3 regions of the Candidatus Clostridium stratigraminis genome follow, and region 1 is predicted to be linked to each of the others. Evidence: riboswitches for the same ligand, from Rfam matches in the RefSeq annotation. Region 1 holds a riboswitch; each other region holds the start of a gene.
What was found. Region 1 has a riboswitch for cyclic di-GMP ahead of pilM (pilus assembly protein PilM). Riboswitches for the same ligand answer to the same signal wherever they lie in the genome.
Positions count from the first base shown of each region.

Region 2: linked by a shared signal. The riboswitch ahead of ACJDUG_RS00540 (hypothetical protein) and the one ahead of pilM (pilus assembly protein PilM) in region 1 are both predicted to bind cyclic di-GMP.
Region 3: linked by a shared signal. The riboswitch ahead of ACJDUG_RS08965 (hypothetical protein) and the one ahead of pilM (pilus assembly protein PilM) in region 1 are both predicted to bind cyclic di-GMP.

Region 1 is NZ_JBJHZZ010000002.1:288,942-295,128, forward strand. It holds gene ACJDUG_RS05600 (GspE/PulE family protein) at 1-1,046, shown strand, start outside; gene ACJDUG_RS05605 (type II secretion system F family protein) at 1,098-2,306, shown strand; gene ACJDUG_RS05610 (type II secretion system protein) at 2,359-2,757, shown strand; cyclic di-GMP riboswitch class II at 2,807-2,890, shown strand; gene pilM (pilus assembly protein PilM) at 3,152-4,177, shown strand; gene ACJDUG_RS05620 (PilN domain-containing protein) at 4,181-4,723, shown strand; gene ACJDUG_RS05625 (hypothetical protein) at 4,720-5,421, shown strand; gene ACJDUG_RS05630 (hypothetical protein) at 5,645-6,187, shown strand, end outside.
Region 2 is NZ_JBJHZZ010000001.1:109,444-115,630, reverse strand. It holds gene ACJDUG_RS00555 (response regulator transcription factor) at 1-549, opposite strand, end outside; gene ACJDUG_RS00550 (hypothetical protein) at 723-1,028, shown strand; gene ACJDUG_RS00545 (hypothetical protein) at 1,044-1,628, shown strand; gene ACJDUG_RS00540 (hypothetical protein) at 1,763-2,743, opposite strand; cyclic di-GMP riboswitch class I at 2,882-2,970, opposite strand; gene ACJDUG_RS00535 (hypothetical protein) at 3,198-3,344, opposite strand; gene ACJDUG_RS00530 (HD-GYP domain-containing protein) at 3,641-4,711, opposite strand; gene namA (NADPH dehydrogenase NamA) at 4,915-5,955, opposite strand; gene ACJDUG_RS00520 (iron-containing alcohol dehydrogenase) at 6,050-6,187, opposite strand, start outside.
Region 3 is NZ_JBJHZZ010000004.1:176,572-182,758, forward strand. It holds gene nifU (Fe-S cluster assembly scaffold protein NifU) at 1-297, opposite strand, end outside; gene nifS (cysteine desulfurase NifS) at 300-1,484, opposite strand; gene ACJDUG_RS08960 (RrF2 family transcriptional regulator) at 1,477-1,923, opposite strand; gene ACJDUG_RS08965 (hypothetical protein) at 2,076-3,281, opposite strand; cyclic di-GMP riboswitch class II at 3,301-3,385, opposite strand; gene ACJDUG_RS08970 (HAD family hydrolase) at 3,452-4,072, opposite strand; gene ACJDUG_RS08975 (Csac_0668 family 2Fe-2S cluster-binding (seleno)protein) at 4,110-4,601, opposite strand; gene ACJDUG_RS08980 (hypothetical protein) at 4,724-5,194, opposite strand; gene ACJDUG_RS08985 (PadR family transcriptional regulator) at 5,280-5,825, opposite strand; gene ACJDUG_RS08990 (4Fe-4S binding protein) at 5,838-6,187, opposite strand, start outside.

The DNA of each region.
Region 1 (6,187 bases):
ATGGAGACCTATTTGAAGTTCTTAAGACTCCCATAGATACCTTAGGTGCATTAATAACTAGAATCAAGATTCTAGCTGACCTTAATATAGCAGAAAAAAGGCTTCCTCAAGATGGAAGAATTATGACTTCCATTGATGGAAAGCTAGTTGACCTTAGAGTTTCCATTTTGCCTAAGGTTAATGGAGAAAAAGTAGTTGTTAGAATACTAAGCAGAGATAACTTTCTTGTTAAAAAAGAAAATTTAGGAATAGATCCTGAGGAAATGAGTAAGCTTGATAAATTTATTAGAACTCCAAACGGGATAATTCTAGTAACAGGACCTACAGGAAGTGGAAAATCAACAACACTTTATACTATGCTAAGTGAACTGAATAGAGAAAATAAGAATATTATTACTGTTGAAGACCCTGTAGAATATCTTGTGGATGGTATTAATCAAGTTAGTGTAAATACAAAAATTGGACTTACCTTTGCAGCAGGACTTAGATCTATACTAAGACAAGACCCTGATATAATAATGATAGGTGAAATAAGAGATAATGAAACTGCAGAAATAGCTATAAGATCAGCTATTACAGGGCACTTAGTTTTAAGTACAATACATACAAATGATGCCCCATCATCAGTTTTAAGACTTATAGATATGGGTATAGAGCCTTATCTTATTTCTTCTTCGGTAAGTGGTGTTATTGCACAAAGACTAGTAAGAAAGTTATGTACCAACTGCGCTCAGCAATATGAGGCCGCATCATATGAGAAAAATATTCTTGGTATTAATCAGAATATGAATATAAAGCTAAAAAGAGCTAAAGGCTGCAGTTTCTGTGGTAATACTGGCTATAAAGGCCGTGTGGGAATATATGAGATAATGGAAATTACAAGAGAACACAGGGAAATGATAATAAAGGGCTGCAGTACTGATGAAATTCGAGATTTATCAATTAAAAATGGAATGAGAACCCTAAGAAATGCATGTTCAGGCCACGTCCTTAAAGGTATAACTTCAATGGATGAGCTGATGAGAGTGGCATATTTAAAAGAATAATTTTTATAATTAAAAGCCAGTTAGGGTTAGAAACCTTGAAAGGAGGAAGTTATGCCAAGTTATCAATATGAAGCAAGAACGATAGATGGAAACATAATCAAAGGAAAAATTGAAGCTGATAATGAAAACTTGGTAAGGGCGAACCTTCGAGAAAGAGATTATTATCCTCAAAGTATAAAGTTATTAAATAAATCCTTAGACATAAATATTTCAGAATATAGAAGAGTGCCCTTACAGAGTATTTCTATATTTTGCAGGCAATTTTCATTTACTGTTTCTGCAGGAATGAATATTTTAAGAGCAATAGACGTAGTAGGAGAGCAGACAGAAAATAAAAAGTTAAGAAATATACTTAAAGAAGTCCGTAATGATATTGAAAAGGGCAGCAGCTTATCAGATGCTCTTAGAAAATATAAGGATATCCCAGAAATGCTTGTCAATATGATTAGTGTTGGAGAAGTAAGTGGTACCTTAGAAAAAGTAATGCTTAGAATGGCTGATTATTATGAGAAAAGCTATAAGCTGCAAAAAAAGATAAGGGGATCCTTAACCTATCCGCTAATAATATGTATTGTTGCCATAATTGTAGTAAACTTATTACTTATATTTGTACTTCCTACCTTTGTTGGAATGATAACAAGCGCAGGAGGAAAATTACCTCTTCCTACAGTTATTGTAATGGGTTTAGCAGATTTTATGAAAAAATATGGTCTAATATTAATGGTAGCAGTAATTCTCTTAATTATAATAGCAAGAGTAATTATAAAAAGTAATGAAGATTTTGGGGAAAGAGTGGACATGCTTAAGCTTAAGCTGCCTGTCTTTGGAAGCATTTTAACTAAAATAGTAACTGCAAGATTTACAAGAACCTTTGGAACTCTACTTTCAAGTGGTGTACCAGTACTTGAAATAATAAATATCTGTACAAAGGTTGTAGGCAATAAAATGGCTAGCAAATTACTGCTGAGCACAACTGAAGCTATAAAAAAAGGATATACTATTGGAGCAAGTCTGGAAGGACGAGGAGTTTTTCCTAGAATGCTTACTCAAATGATGAAAATAGGCGAGGAAACAGGTACCTTAGACGAGATAATGGAAAAAACCTCCGACTTTTACGACAATGAAGTAGATAATGCAACTTCACAGCTTTCAACATTAATTGAGCCGCTAATAATAGCTGTTCTAGGAGTTGTTGTTGGTTTTATAGTAATAGCTATGATTTTACCTATGTTTGATATGTATAGTGCAGTTGCTAATTAGTAGAATGAATAACCGTTAAGGTTTTCAAATATATATAAGGAGGAAATAAAATATGCTTATTAAAAGGGAGGAAAAGATGATGAGTAAAAGAAAAAAGAAAGGTTTTACATTGATTGAGCTTATTGTTGTTATTGCGATACTTGGTATTTTAGCAGCAGTAGCTGTACCAAAATTATCAGGATTTCAAGGTAATGCTAATAAGAAAGCTATTCTAAGCAATTTAAAGACCGTTGATACGGCTGTTAAAGCGTATGCTGCTGATCAAAATGTTGATGTAACAACTGTGACAATAGGAAATCTTACATCTGCAGATCTTATTTCAGCAATGCCATCCGGACCTAAGGGTGTTACTTATTCTATAGCATCTGGTGTGGCAACAGCAACAGTTCCTGATGGTGTTGCTGGTGTATCTGCTGGTGATTATACAGAAGTTTCAGAAGGTCTGAATTAAATTTAAACTATAAATATATTCTTTAATATATTTGCAAAGTTATTAATAAGTTTTCTAAGGTAGCAGAGAAATACAATCCGTACGTGGACACTTGGGTTGTAGGGAGCTAATAGTGTAACCGACCTTATCATCAAGGTATAAAGGCTGGAGAACTATGGCTTATATTTCTTACTATCTTTTTTATTTAAATGGAATTATTATAAGCCATAATACATAAAGATAATTTGTCTATGTAATGGACTTTTAATGGTGGCACTTAAGAAGACATTCGATGGTGCCGCCATTTGAACCATCTTAATTAGAATACAATACATTTTATGTTTTAAATATATTTATAAAATTGTTGATATAAGAAGTTTATTCCTTATAAATTGGCAATGAAAGTGGTGATTTAATGTTTGAGAAAGAATTAGTGGCTGTGGAGCTTGGGCATGAATTTATTAAAGTATTAGTAGGCTCAAAAAACAAGGTAAAGCTCTGCGGCATAATTGAAACTCCTGAAGAGGCCTTTGATCAAGATAACATTATAAATATTCAGAAGCTTTCTAGGGTTATTTCCGAGTTTATGAAAAATAATAACGTCAGAACAAAGAGAATTTCCTTTACTGTACAAGGTCAGGACATTGTAGTTAGACATATAGAGGTTCCTATTATGGACAATAGGGGTATACTTAAAACACTTCAATGGGAAACTGCACAGTACTTACCTAAAGAGGGCAAGGACTATTATATGGATTATGAAATATTAGACAAAATTAACACAAAAGAAAAAAAGGTATATAAGGTTATGGCAGTTTCTATACCTAAGGAAAAAGCTGATAAATATGTAGCACTTGCAAGTAAATTACAAATGAACCTAGCTGCTATAGATATAGCACCTAATAATGTCAGCAGAGTTTTTAGAAATGTACATAAGCAAAAAAAAGAAATGGAAAGTATAGGGATTATACAAATTGGTACCTACAACAGCAACTTTACAATCCTTGAGAAGGGCAGACTTTTTATAGAAAGAGAAGTTCTATTTGGAATAAAAGATGCAGCTGAAATATTATTTCCCTTTGGAAAATCAAGAACAGAGGAGTCTGTGAAAAATTTTATTAGAGTATTTAATTTTTATTCAGAAGAAGAGAGCTCAGTGGATTTTTCTGTAAAGGCTATTTTCAGTGAGACCTTTTATTCATTTAATAAAATTATTCAGTTTTATACTACAGGAAAAACTAATAAATCCTTAGATATGATATATATAATCGGCGAGGGAGCAGAAATAAAAGGGATAGACAATTACGTACAAGCATATTTTAAAACTAATGTAGAAATAGTTGATAATTCCAATGAAATTGGCATAAAAACAAAGCTTCCCAAGAACTTTAGACTTAAATATTATGTTAATAATACTGGCTTGCTATTAAGAAAGGAGTAGGCTATGCGGGAACTTAATCTTATTCCTAATACCATAAAAGAAAAGAGAATACAAAGGAAAACCTTTATAAAAATAAGTTTTATGGCAATTATAATAGTTTTGCTTTTAGCTGCAGGGGTGGTTCTATTAAATATAAACCTTAATAGTCTTAATGCTAAGGAGGCCGATTTGAATGCTCAAGTTAATGCAGCTAAATCTGTAGTTACAGAAAACACTAAATTGAGAAATGAAACTTCCTCTTATAAGGAATATATTGATCTATTAAGCAAAATACAAAAGGAAAAAACACCTGTTTATCCTGTTTTAATGAGTCTTATAAAATATATGCCAAAGGATATTGTTATTTCAAGCTTGGTATATAATGCTGGTACTATTAATATTAGCGCAACTGCTAAAAATTATAATTCAATTAATGAATTTGAAGCAAATCTTCAGGAATCAAAGGAATTTAGTAACAGCAGTGTTACAAATATAACTAGAGATGATAAGAATCGATTAAATACTTTCACCTTAACTATCTCAAATGTAGAGGAGGAAGTAAAATGAATGGGCTAAATAAAAGTGAGAAAATTCTATTGTCAATACTAGCAATAGCACTTGTAGGCTATGGGTATTATAATTTCATTATTGCACCCTTAACAAGTAAGATAGGAAGAATGCAAAATAGTATAGAAAATTATCAGCAGCAGCTCGATGCCTCAAAAATAATGGCTGCAAGTAATAAGAAAATGACAACGGATTTAGAAAAGCTTAAGGCAAATTATAATAGTAATTTAAAGCTGATGCCTAAAAGTAATATGACAGCACAAATTGAAAGAGATATTTATAAATTTGCAGTTGGTAATGATGTAAGCCTTAATAGCCTTACTATTGGAAAGGAAATTGAATACAAAAAACAGTCAAATATAGCTAATGGAAGCGCTGCAGCAAATGGAAATCAAAATACAAATGCTGCTCAGGCAAATAATCAGCAAAATACATCAACCCAAAAGATAATGGCAATTCCAGTGGTTATAAATATCACTGGAGACTTTAGCAGCACTACTGCCTTTATCAATAACTTAGAGACTATTGGGAGAATGGCTGATATAACTAGCGTGAATTTTTCTATCAAGGAAAGACAAGGTCTTACAGTTGTAATAAATGCAAACATGCTTTATGCTCAGGATGGCACAGCTGTTAAGAATAATTATGATTTTAATAATGGAAATTACAGCAAAGATAACCCTTTTAATAAAGAATGAAAAAAATTGGAATTTTATGGGGTGCATTTATTAGAAATAAAAAAGGTCATGCTTTAATTGAATTGATAATTGCAGATGGCTATACTTGCTATTTCCTCCATTTTAACTTATTCGGTAAATAGTGAAAGCAGGAGCAGTGTAAAGCTTGATACAAAATAAAGATAATATAAGTTAAAATGAAATAGTGAATATATTTTAGATTTGTAAAAATGGAGGGGGTTTTATGCAGAAATTTCGTAAAAAAGGAGTGGCATTGGTCACTGTTATAATTATCATGGGAATACTGGTAATACTGGGAACAGCCCTTCTTAGGGTTGGAGTGTCAGAAACTAAAAATGCATCTTGGCAGAAGAGCAGGGTTCAGGCCCATTATTTAGGCCGTTCAGGTGTGTATGTAGGCCTAGAGCTGATTAAGAATAAGCTGAATACTAATATCTATTCCGATCTTGGGGTGCTAGCATCTGAACTTAATACCCAGGTAGCATCATTAAATACAAGCGCTACAGCATTTAAAATTGGGGAGAGCGGCAAGTTTTCCCTAAATTTTGAAAGCACGGATCCCGGAGAGGTTAAGATAAAATCCACGGGGATAACAGCCGGAAGCCCCAATTCCACCGAATTAGTCACCTATATTGTTAAGATCAACTCCGGTGTTTCAATGACACTTAACCCTACAGAATGGGTTAACGGTGTTAATCTTATAAAGGGAATAACCGCAGGCACAAATTATCTTGGAAAGGGAGTAATGTTTGAGGGTAAACCTGTT
Region 2 (6,187 bases), on a different contig from region 1:
ATTTAGGAGTTCTTCTCTAGATACTGCCTTATTTATATTCTTCACTAAATAAAGAAATAAATTAAATTCCATTGAAGTAAGCTTTAAATCATGATCATTACAAACCGCATATCTGCCTTCAGTATAAATAGTTACATCTATTATGTTTATTAATTCTGAATTACTCTCTCTAGTTTTCTCAAATTCCATTCTCTTAAATATACTTTTTACTCTTAAAACTAGTTCTACTGGACTAAAGGGTTTAGTCATATAGTCATCACTGCCCAGCATTAATCCAGCAATCTTATCAGATTCTCCGTCCTTTGCGGAAATTATAATAATTGGTACGTTGCTTTCCTTTCGTATTTGAGTGCAGACAGAAAGTCCATCTATTCCTGGCATCATAATATCCAGAAGAAGCATGTCAGCAGCTCTTTCCTTAAATGCCTTTAAAAGCTCCTCTCCACTCGTAAATGCTTCCACTCCGTAGCCTTCCTTAACTAAAAACATTTTTATTAATTCTTGAATCTTGATTTCATCATCTGCTATATATATAAGTTTTTGTTCCATGTCATTTTCACCTCATATAAACAACTTACAATATATTATAACATTTGCTTTTGATATGTAATATAACTGCTAAAAGCTTGCCACAATTCTGCCACATTTTATCGGAGATTTAACCTATATTAAAATGGTAAACTTTATTTGTAAGGAGAATTAGGAATACAGGAGGGATATTATTGAAAAAGATTTTATTAATAACCTTAATGCTTATATGTTTCTTAGCTGCTGGCTGTGAAAGAAGCGGTACATTAACAACTGCAGCAAATAATGCAAAACCCACTACTCAAAGCCATGTTCAAAATAATAATACTACTTCAGCAGATGTTAATGCGGCGCGTGGATCAGCTGATGCTGCCTCATCAACAAATAAAGAAATGGAGAAAGCCTCTAATATGATAGATAATTTAGATAGCACCTTAAATGGCCTAGATAATAGTTCGGATATAAATACAACAGAGTCAATAATAAATAATATAAATTAAGGAGATGTTTTTAAAATGAAAAAATTAAAACTTAAGGTAATTTCATCATTGATTTCAGCAGCTCTTATAATGCCTATGGCTGTTCATGCACAAGGAACAAGCACTACATTTGGTGATGGACTTATTAAACAACAGCAGCACCTTCAGTTAGTTCAGGAAAGACAGCAATTTAAAGCGAATATGCTTCAGAAAAAAGATACAATAAAGAAAAATCATGAGACCATTCAAGGACTTAGAAAAACAGTAACTGATAAAAGAGCCGCTGTAAAAGCGGCCATTAATAATATTAAACAAAGTAAAAAACAATTAACTTCTGATGATTTAAGTAAAATTGAAGCACAACTTAAATTAATTCAAAATGATATGTCCACCTTACAAGCTACCAATGGCACCATGAAACAAGCCTTTACTCAATTTAAATCAGACGTGCAAGGCAAAAAATATGATGCAGCAGCTTCTGATTTAGATAAAGTAATAAGTATTCAAAACACAAGAATTAGTAAACTTACTAATTTAAGTTCTGATTTAGATTCCTTATTAAGCTTATTTCAAAGTGCTTCTGCAAATAGCTCAGCTCAATCCTCTACAGCAGGTGCATAATGTATAAATAAAAGGGGGATTTTGCAAACTATCTTTAAAATAGTTTGCAAAATCCCCCTTTTATCTTCATTTATTATGTGAGAGTTTGTTTATCAACCTAAGGCTGCTTATAGTAACCAACTTTATGTAAATCTTTATCCACCTATTAAAATTTGGTCCATTTCCTTTAAATTTGATGATGTTATATTATTGCCTTGAAAATATTCATGCCTTTTGCTGCTTATTTTATCTTGTACTGAATAAAAGCTTCTATTTAATAATAGTGCTATTTCCTTACAGGTTTTGCCTCCATTAATCATTGACTTTACCCTATTCTCTTCCTTAATTGTCCACTGCTTTCGGCATGAGGGAAGTTTCTTTTGCTTGTCTACATTAATTTTTTGCAGCAACCATTCTGGTACTTTAGTATTTGCTATGTCTCTGAAAGTGGTATAGCACGATGTAATAAATTTAATATCTGCTGTTCTAGTATTCCATTTATCTTCGTGTTCCTCTATAAAAAGTTTAAAGTTATCTATTGATATTTGATATTTTTTTATTGAATTTATTCTAAATCTCTTATATTTTAAATAATCTTTATCCATCCAATTATAAACAGTTCTTGTTCCAACAGCTAAAATGTTAGAAATATCCTTTGGAGTTAGATATTCGCCATTTGCAATTATCTGCTCCCTAAGTCCTATTTTGTGGGCTTTTAGTAAAACAGCATTTTTAGTTCTGGCAAGCTTCTTTGCAATATTTTCTATTGTCATTACGCCCCATTTTTCTTCTAAATATGTTACTTCTTCTGTAAGCCAATGCCGATTCTCACAATTAAGGCCTAATTGTTTAGCCTTTTTAATTATGCTCTCCCTTGTTCTATTGGGTAGTAATAACATTAATTCATTCATTGGTTTAACCTGATAAAAATTATTAAGTACATTTTCTTCCTGCTCAGACCACCTATTGGTTAAATTCTCTTTGAGATATTTATTTGTATCTAGCTCTAATCTTTGAGCTTTTCTAACTACGCTGTCATAGCTTCTATCTAGAACCTCCATAATAACTCTAAGATCAACTTGTCCCCAATTTTCAGATAAATACTTTTGTTCTTCTAAACTCCACTTTTTTACCATACTGCACCTCTCAATTAATAAAACATTTTGTTTTTAGATAACAGCATTTTTAACTTCTCAAGCTACAAGTAACTTTTACATTAAAAAAAGACAGGCAGAACAGTGCCTATCTTAAAGATACAACTGTTACCCTATATTTTTGGCAACCTGACTATCATGGCAAATAAATTTGCTTTAGACTCACGGCTTTGCGTCTCCACCTTTCGATGGATTTGCTATTTACTAATATAAAATAATTGATTTATATTAAGTTATTACCATTATATTCTATATTAAATGAGAAATCAATATATCTAATAATAATTATACGAAATAATTTGTATTTTTTAGGTGGTACATTAATAAACTTGTAATAATTATAAAAAAAATGACATTATTAATTGAATAATGTCTTAATAATTAAGTAAAAAGAAGCCCATAGTCATATTTAAGATCTATGGGCTTAAATTTTAAGTTAATTCAAATTACCTTCTAAAACCTTCTTGTAAATAAATTCATTTTGAATTACTTCCTGCTCTAATTTATTGGATAAATCTTTATTAAAATCTTGTTTTAATTTATCCCTATACTCCTTACTGATAACATACATTAAAATATTCATCACAACACCTCCCGTTTTGTTTTACCCATACCTCTTATACGTATATTATACTACAGAAAGATAAAAAAGATACTATAAATAAAACATTAACAGGTTAAATATTGATTTAACAATGTTTCACGCGCTAGCATTGTTAGCATTTTCACATGATAGTTAATTGTTTATTTATATGATATAGGGGGGTATGGTATACAAGCATTGTATATAGCCCCATGAAACTAATGATTTATTTGCATAACAAAAACAAAATATAAAAGACACTCCAATAAAATTTGGAATGTCTTTATATTTGTTAATTATAAAACCAATTTCTCAACTGTTAATTCTTTATGATGCTTCAAATCTAGAAATCCGGAGTTGTCCAAAAGCAGAGGTCTTGTTAAATCATTTACATCTATTTTTATTATTTTGCAAATCTTCTCCGAATTTAATACTGCCATTTCTCCTATATAATAATTTGCCACATGATTTAAGAAAATATTACTATACTCATAATCAAGCCTTCCTAGACTTTCCTTCTTAATTATTTCAAGTGCTTCGAAAGGTCCCTTGCTATTTTTATAAATCCTATCGGAATTTACAGCATCAAAGGTGTCTGCTATAGCAATTATTTTTGCAAACTGATGAATATTTTCTTCCTTTAAACCTAGTGGATATCCTGAGCCATCATTCCGTTCATGGTGCATAAGCACGCCATAGCTTACAGACTTATCTAAAAAAGGTATCTCCTTTATATAGTTATAACCTATTGTTGGATGCTTTTTAATTACATTAAACTCTTTTTGAGTTAAATTTCCAGGTTTATTTAAAATACCTTTATCTATTTTAACTTTACCAAAATCATGTAGGATTGAAGAATATGTAAGAAGGTTAAGATCACTGCCACTCAACCCTATCCATTTGCCAAGAATTGTACTTAAAGCGGTTACATTAACACTATGTTTGTAAATAGTATCTTTTCCACTGCCATATAATACAATATTTTTAATTACTGAGTTTACTGATTTCAACTCACTTTGAATTTTTACTGCAAATTTTCTTATTTCTTCTAAACTTGTTACTTTTAAATTTTCCATATCCTCATAAATATTTTCCACATCGAAGGTAAGTTCCTCCAGACTTTCTTGAACTTCCTCAATAGTTCTAATTCTATCAGTATCTTTCTCGTAATCCTGCTCAGCCCCAGAGTCTCCATAGTACACTTCAATTTTTTTGTCTATATAATATTCTTTCAGTTTGTTTATTGCATATTGGGTTACAATTGTTCCCTCCGCAATTAAAAGCTTATCATTAGCTTTTATTTCCTTAGACAAAATCATTCCTGGAGTTAATTCATGGACATACAATAGCTGCTTCCCTTTTACCATATATGACACCTTCCATAGTTAATACATAATATTACTTATACAATTCTATAGAAAAATCATATATCCTTTGTCTAATAATAGAATATTTTGTCAAAGGTTTTTATTATTTTTCCCTAAATTTCGCAAAATGTAATTAAATTAGCAAATTAATAATAAAAATTAATCTTTAACTGCTAAAATATACAGCTTAATCTCTATTTAAATTAGAAACCTCCTTTTCTTACTTCTTTACTTCTTTCATATTGAACTGGCCAAGCTACATCATCTTGTAGCTCTTTAGCTGAAATTAACGGCCAATATGGGTTACGTAACAACTCTCGTCCAAAATATACTAAATCAGCCCTTTTATTTTGTAGAATTTCCTCTGCCATTAGAGGACTTGTAACAAGGCCCCCAGCAATAACGGGTAAGCTTACGTGTTTTTTTATCTCCTCAGCAAAGCCTATTTGATAGCCAGGATATGTATTTATATGAGCCTGCACTACTCCTCCTGAGCTAACGTTAATAATATCTATTCCAGCTTTCTTAGCAAAGTTAATAATTTCAGCTGTATCCTCAGGTTTATTGCCACCTTCTGCATATTCTTCAGCTGAAACCCTCAATATTAATGGCATTTTCATAGGCCATTCTTCTCTTACTGCTTTTATAACTTCTATTAAGAACCTAGCTCTGTTTTCTTTACTGCCGCCATATTCATCTGTTCTTTTGTTAGTTAAACCAGACATAAATTCATTTATTAAGTATCCATGAGCTCCATGAATTTCTATTACATCAAAACCTGCCTCTCTAGCTCTTCTGGCTCCATCCTTAAAAGAACTTATTACCCTTTTTATATCATCCTTGCTCATTTCTATTGGTGTTTTGTATTTTTCATTAAAGGCTATAGAGCTTGGGGCTATAATAGCTTCTTCACATACTTCACACTTTCTTCCAGCATGAGCTAGCTGTATACCCATTTTTGCACCATGCCTTTTACATTCCTCTACAATTTCCTTTAAAGGCTTTATATGTGAATCCTGCCATATACCTAGATCCCTATCAGTTATTCTTCCCCTGCTTTCTACTGCAGTTGCTTCAAGAATAATAAGTCCTGTACCACCTACCGCTCTAGTTACATAATGATGATAATGCCAGGAGCTTACATTCCCATAATTATCTGCACTGTCCATGCACATAGGTGCCATTATAATTCTATTTTTCAAATTCATATTTTTTAGATTATATTCCGAAAATAATTTTGACATTTATTTGTCTCCTTCCTTGTAACTACTTAGTAATTAAAGGACTTTCCCTGCTATTTAAAATTTATAACGGTAAAGTCCTTTAGAGAACATGTTCTTATTTTGCTAAACTGTATATATTTATTATGTCCTGTTTATTTAATTTTACAAAGTTACCAACAGTTTTTGTATCACTATTTGTACATTTATCAGCCATTTCCTCAATTTTATCTTCTGGTATATTGGCATCACTTAA
Region 3 (6,187 bases), on a different contig from region 1:
TTTTACTGGTGGCAGACCATCTAGGGCTTCAGCTACAGCTTTGTTTGTAAGCTGCCATGCATCAGAAACTGATTTTCCCTTTATAAGCTCAGTAGCCATACTAGAGGATGCTATAGCAGATCCGCATCCAAAGGTTTTAAATTTTGCATCAGTTACTATTTCATTTTCTATTTTAAGATATACCTTCATTATATCTCCGCATTTTGCATTTCCAACTTCTCCCACACCATTGGCATCTGGAATATCTCCAACGTTTCTAGGGTTCATAAAATGGTCCATTACTTTTTCACTGTACATAATTATTTTTCTCCTTTCTTTAAAAAGTCATCCCACAATGGTGACATCTCTCTTAATCTAGTTACTACCTTGCCTACTGTTTCAATAGCGTAATCAATTTCCTCTTCTGTATTACCTGCCCCTAAGCTTAATCTTAAGGAGCCATGTGCTATTTCATGTGGAAGTCCTATTGCTAAAAGAACATGTGAGGGATCTAGAGAACCAGAAGTACATGCACTTCCGCTAGAAGCACATATTCCCATGCTGTCAAGTAAAAGAAGAATAGCTTCTCCTTCAATAAATCTAAAACAAATATTTGAATTTCCAGGTAATCTATTTTCCTTAACTGGTCCATTTAATCTGCTATATGGTATTTTTAATAATCCTTCAACCAATCTATCTCTAAGAGCTGCAAGTCTCTTTGTATTTTCTTCTAAATTAGAGGTAGCAAGTTCTATAGCTTTTCCAAGGCCAACTATACCTGCAATGTTTTCAGTTCCAGCTCTCCTTGCCCTTTCCTGGCCGCCGCCGTGAACTAAGTTATCTATTTTAACACCTTTTCTAATATAAAGGGCACCAGTTCCCTTTGGTCCATAGATTTTATGAGCAGCCATTGAAAGTAGATCAATGTTCATATCTTTAACATCAATTGGAACGCTTCCAACTGCCTGAACTGCATCTGTATGGAATATTATCTTCTTTTCTCTGCAGAGTTTACCAATTTCTTTAATTGGTTCAATAGTTCCTATTTCATTATTAGCAAACATTACTGAAACTAGTATTGTCTTATCAGTAATGGCATTCTCCAAATCCTTTAAGGAAATAAAACCATATTCATCAACTGGTAAATATGTAACTTCAAAGCCATGTTTTTCTAAATACTCACAGGTATGAAGTATAGCATGATGTTCAATTGTTGTAGTTATAATATGATTTCCCTTATTAAAATTAGCAAAGGCAACTCCTTTTAAAGCCCAGTTATCTGCTTCTGAGCCGCCAGCTGTAAAAAATATTTCATTAGAATCAGCATTTATTGCCTTAGATACTCTGTCACGAGCCTTATCAATAGCCTTTTTTGTTTCTCTTGATAAAGAGTAAATAGAAGATGGGTTACCAAACTTCTCTGTAAAATATGGAAGCATTTCTTCTAGTACCTCTGGCTTTACATAGGTAGTAGCAGAATAATCCATATAAATTGGTTTATTCATTTTTGTTCACTCCTTCTAAGTCGCTAGTATTAATATTCTTATAATCATTTATTATATCCTGAAGTGTAGTAGTTTTTGTTACACTATCAATACTATTTTTTATCTTTGCCCATAAAAGCCTAGTGGCACAGCAATCAGCATTGTCACAGCTCTTTTCATCCAAACAGTTAGATATTTCAATTGGACCTTCAAGCACTTCCATAATTTCATCTATAGTAATATCTTTCGGTGCCCTGCTTAAAGTATAACCACCTTGTGCTCCACGAATGCTATTAATTAAGCCTGCCTTTCTAAGTGGTGAGAAAAGCTGCTCCAAATAATATTCAGAAATATGCTGTCTTTCAGACACATTTTTAATAGAAACCGGTTCGCCGCCATAGCGCAGAGCTAAATCCACCATTGCTTTAACTCCATATCGTCCTTTAGTAGAAAGCTTCATATATTTCACTTCCTTATGTTCATCGTTATCATTCATACACATAATAGCAAATCAGAGTGAAATTGTCAACAATAGTGTTTATATAGCAGTAATGTAAAATGCCCCAAAATGTCCTTTGTGACGACATTTTGGAGCACTGCATAATTTTATAATTAATTATTTTTAGTATTATCTTCTAGTGAATCTGGCTCAACATATTTCAAGGTATAGTTTATTATTATTGTTTGGCCATTATAGGATGCACTATAAGTTAAGTCCTGACTGCCATATAAGCCTGATGAATTTTTAGTAAAGTTAGTAGTTAAATCCTCACTATAAAATACACCATTTATGTAAAAACTCAAGATGTATTTTTCTTGAACGTTTCCACCATTACCATGATTTCCAGTCCACATAGAGTCAATATTACTTACTACAACATCTGATATAACTGGGCCTACTGGCACAGGTGCTGCTGGTGCTGTGAAGTTAAAGCTTTGTGAAAATTCAGGTGATCTTCCATCCTTTGCAGTATAAGAGCAAGTAGCTAAAGGAGCTACACCTTCTGTAGCCACTGCAGCTGTTTCGGAACCACCGTTGCTTAAATTCTTAATTAAATCAAAGGTTAAATCATATTTTTTAGTAGCCTCATTATAGGTCCAAACTGGACTTTGTGTTTCAAAACTTCTAATATTTACTGGTGGAACTTCTGTACCTAATAATGCAATTCCACCATCATAGGTAGCATCAGCGCCTTGAATTATCACTGAATCTGTACCTGGAATAGCTCCTATTGTAGGATCCTGCATAACTTCTTTGCCATCATCCCAAACCTTTACAAGATTATAAGAATATGGGTACTCATTGTTTTGTCTGTCGTAAGCACCCCAGGTAAAATTAGTGTAATTAAAATGATCAACATAAGAAACATGAATTGTTTGAGTAGTAACTGGAGCTGTAGTATGAGTTTGCCCTGCATTCTTCCCATTAATATAAACTGTTTTTGCCTTTAAAGTATAATTTACGTAACCCTTAAAGGAAGATGGGTTTACAGTAATGGAATAATTATAAGTTTTATCATCAGCCTTTACATAGGTGATGTTGCTAGATGGAACCTCAGTACCGTTTGGTTCTAAAACAGTTAATACTAATTGAGGTCCGTCAATAATAATAGTTCCGGTAAGAGTTACTGAGTTTGTAACATTGTGATTTATTTGCTTAGTAACTACAGCAGGCAGAATAACTCCTGACTGATTACCTTGCTCCGTTCTCCCAGTAATAACTGTGTTTGCAGATGCAGGTGCTGCAAAGGCAATAGAAGCTGTGTTTAAAACCAAAAGACTTGAAAGTACTGCAACAAATGGTAATTTCTTGTTCATTAATATCTCCTCCTAGAGTTTGCTAAGAGGCCGGTTACACTACTAGCTCAATATAGTTTAAGTGTCCAATTTGCCAACTATATATCATTGCTTCCACTTTCCAATATTATACTATATATTTATAAAGAGGAAAAGGGGAATTTTAGTAATTTTATATTTTTTGAGCTAAACTAAAAAGAATTTAGTAATTCATCTATGCTATCGATAGCTAAATAACAGTCCTCAGGACTTCCAAAGCCATATTTTGCATATATAAATGGAATTTTAGTAAATACTGTTGCTTCATAATCACCTTGGGTATCCCCAACATATACAACATCTTCTAAATTATTTCTATCTATAACACCTTTGATATTTTCACCCTTACCTCTGCCAGTATTTCCATAGCATTCATAATCAGTAATATATTCCTTTACTCCGGCCTTTTCCATGAAGAGTTCTATATAACCTGACTGACAATTACTAACAATAAATAACCGGAAGCTCTTAGATAGCTTAATTAGAGTATCCTTTACATTGGGATATAACAGATTATCAGTAACCTCACTTAAAGCTTCTTCTTCGTATTTACAGCATAATTCAATTAACTTCACTTTTTTCTGTTTATCTACGTCGTAGAATAGATCCTCTGCTATTACTTCCATGGTTTTCCCAAACTCTTTTTTTAAAATCTCAGGAGAAATTATTGCAGAGGTGGCACCTATTTCTTTAACTGCTCTGCTCCAAGCCTTTGCAACAACTTCTGTAGTGTCCCATAATGTACCGTCAATATCAAATATAATATTTTTCATTAGTAATCCTGCTTTCTTAATAAGTACTATTTACCTTCTACTTTAACTTCAATGTTTTATTAATTGTTTCTTGAATAATTGGACTGCAGCATTTGCCTAAGGGATTATTTAATTCACAGTTACCGTTTTTCATTGCTCCGGTAAGTCTTATAATATCTTTTATATCTTTTGCTCCATCCTTTAATACACCATTTATAATTTGCTGCTCAGTAACTTGATTACAATAGCATATATATTTTGGGTTTGCATCTTTCTTATACCATATAGGGACTTTTATCTGCTGCTTATTATAGGCTTCATTTAACTCTGAGTTAAAATAGACTATATTGCATTCTTCATTCATGCAAATTAAATAAGAAGCTTCTTTAATTTCCTTCGAAAATTCCTCTTTAATTAAATGCTTAACAGTAATATTTTTTACCTGAACGCCTTTTCTATTACATTCAGGGCATAATATATTTCCTTCTACTGCACCAGTAGATTTCTGCTCACTTCCTCAACAGGACTTTTTTAAATCTCGAACATCCATTGTAAATAATCTCTCCATTTCTTATTTAATAATTAGCTGTGATCTATCAAACATTTCCTTAAAAAACATTTTAATTCTATTTTAATAATATCATAATACTTCATAGGAAATTCAAGATAATCCTATCTTATTGCTTTTAAGTGCTGAAGATGTATCCCAATATGTCCTATTCCAATAAGAATAGCTGACATAATGAGCCAAATTACCTTACCGTAAATTCCTAAAAGTAAAAAAGCCATAACAGGAAGGCTGGCACCAGGTACCGGAATGCCACAAAAGCTTCGGTAAAAGTTTTCTTCAGTAGGTTCATTTATAAAATACCTAATCCAATAAAACTCATATAAAAGCATCAATAAAAATGATAATACAAGCCACAAGCTCCATGGTGAAAAGGCTCTAATATTGAAATCGGAAAAAATAAGTATACTTAACGTACAGCATACTTGCCCAGCACGCTCAAAAAATAATAAAATTTTATTTTCCTTTGAAGTATCATAATCTACTGGCCTCCTCTTACTCCAAAAGGTATTAGGAATCCAAAGCATCAGTAAATATATGAAGCCAACATAGGAAAAGCCTAAATGACCTAACATTAAATATCCTCCTGAAAAATTAATATTACCTATCTTAAAAATATTATAAGTTTATAGGGTTAATTTAAGAAAATAGCAGTACTTACTATTCCCCTCTTTCCAAATTCTTTAAAATCTCCTCACACCAGTCTATATATAGCTTTGCTTGGCGTTTGCCGAGGTCTAATACTGAAAGAATCTGTCTATGATTGTTATGAAGCTCAATCATTTGTTCTAATTCTGAACTGAATAAATTAAACAGCTTTAGTTTTTCTTGGGATTGTTCCTTAAATTTAATTATATGTCTTCGCATTTCAGAATCATTTTTAGTAGTAGATAAAAATAACTTTAAAAGAAATTCAGACCTAACAGTATCCTTTTCATTTTCTTGCTCCATCCACTTTTTAAACTCATTTGCACCCTTAGGAGTTATTTTATAACTTATTTTCTCACGCTTTAGGTCTCCTTCTGGGTCCCTATTAGAAATCTCAACTAAGCCTTCAGCCGCCATTTTACTCAATTCAGGATATATTTGTCCATAGCTTTCCTGCCAGAAGAAGGACATTCTTATGTCTATAATTTTTTTTAACTCATATCCGCTTAAGTTTTCTTCTTGAAGTAATCCAAGTAGTACATACCTTGTTTTTTTCATTTACGTATCACCCTACTCTATTTTATAATTGATTGCCCTTTTAGGGCAGTTATCAATGCACGCCCCACATAATATACACTCATTGTCATACATGTTTCCCATTTTAACTTTCTCTGCTACCTTAAGACTCATAGGACAATGCTTGTCGCATATATGACAGTTTACACATGCATTTTCGTCTGCATATAACCTAAGTCTTTTAATATGCAGCTGGTTCCCTATTTTGCTTCCTATTACCATAAATGGAGCCATCCAGCAGAAATAATGGCATATGATTCTCTTACCGAATAATATACTTGGAGCAAAGAATAGTAGTACTACTCCATAATATATAACATAATCACTTATATTAGCTATAGATA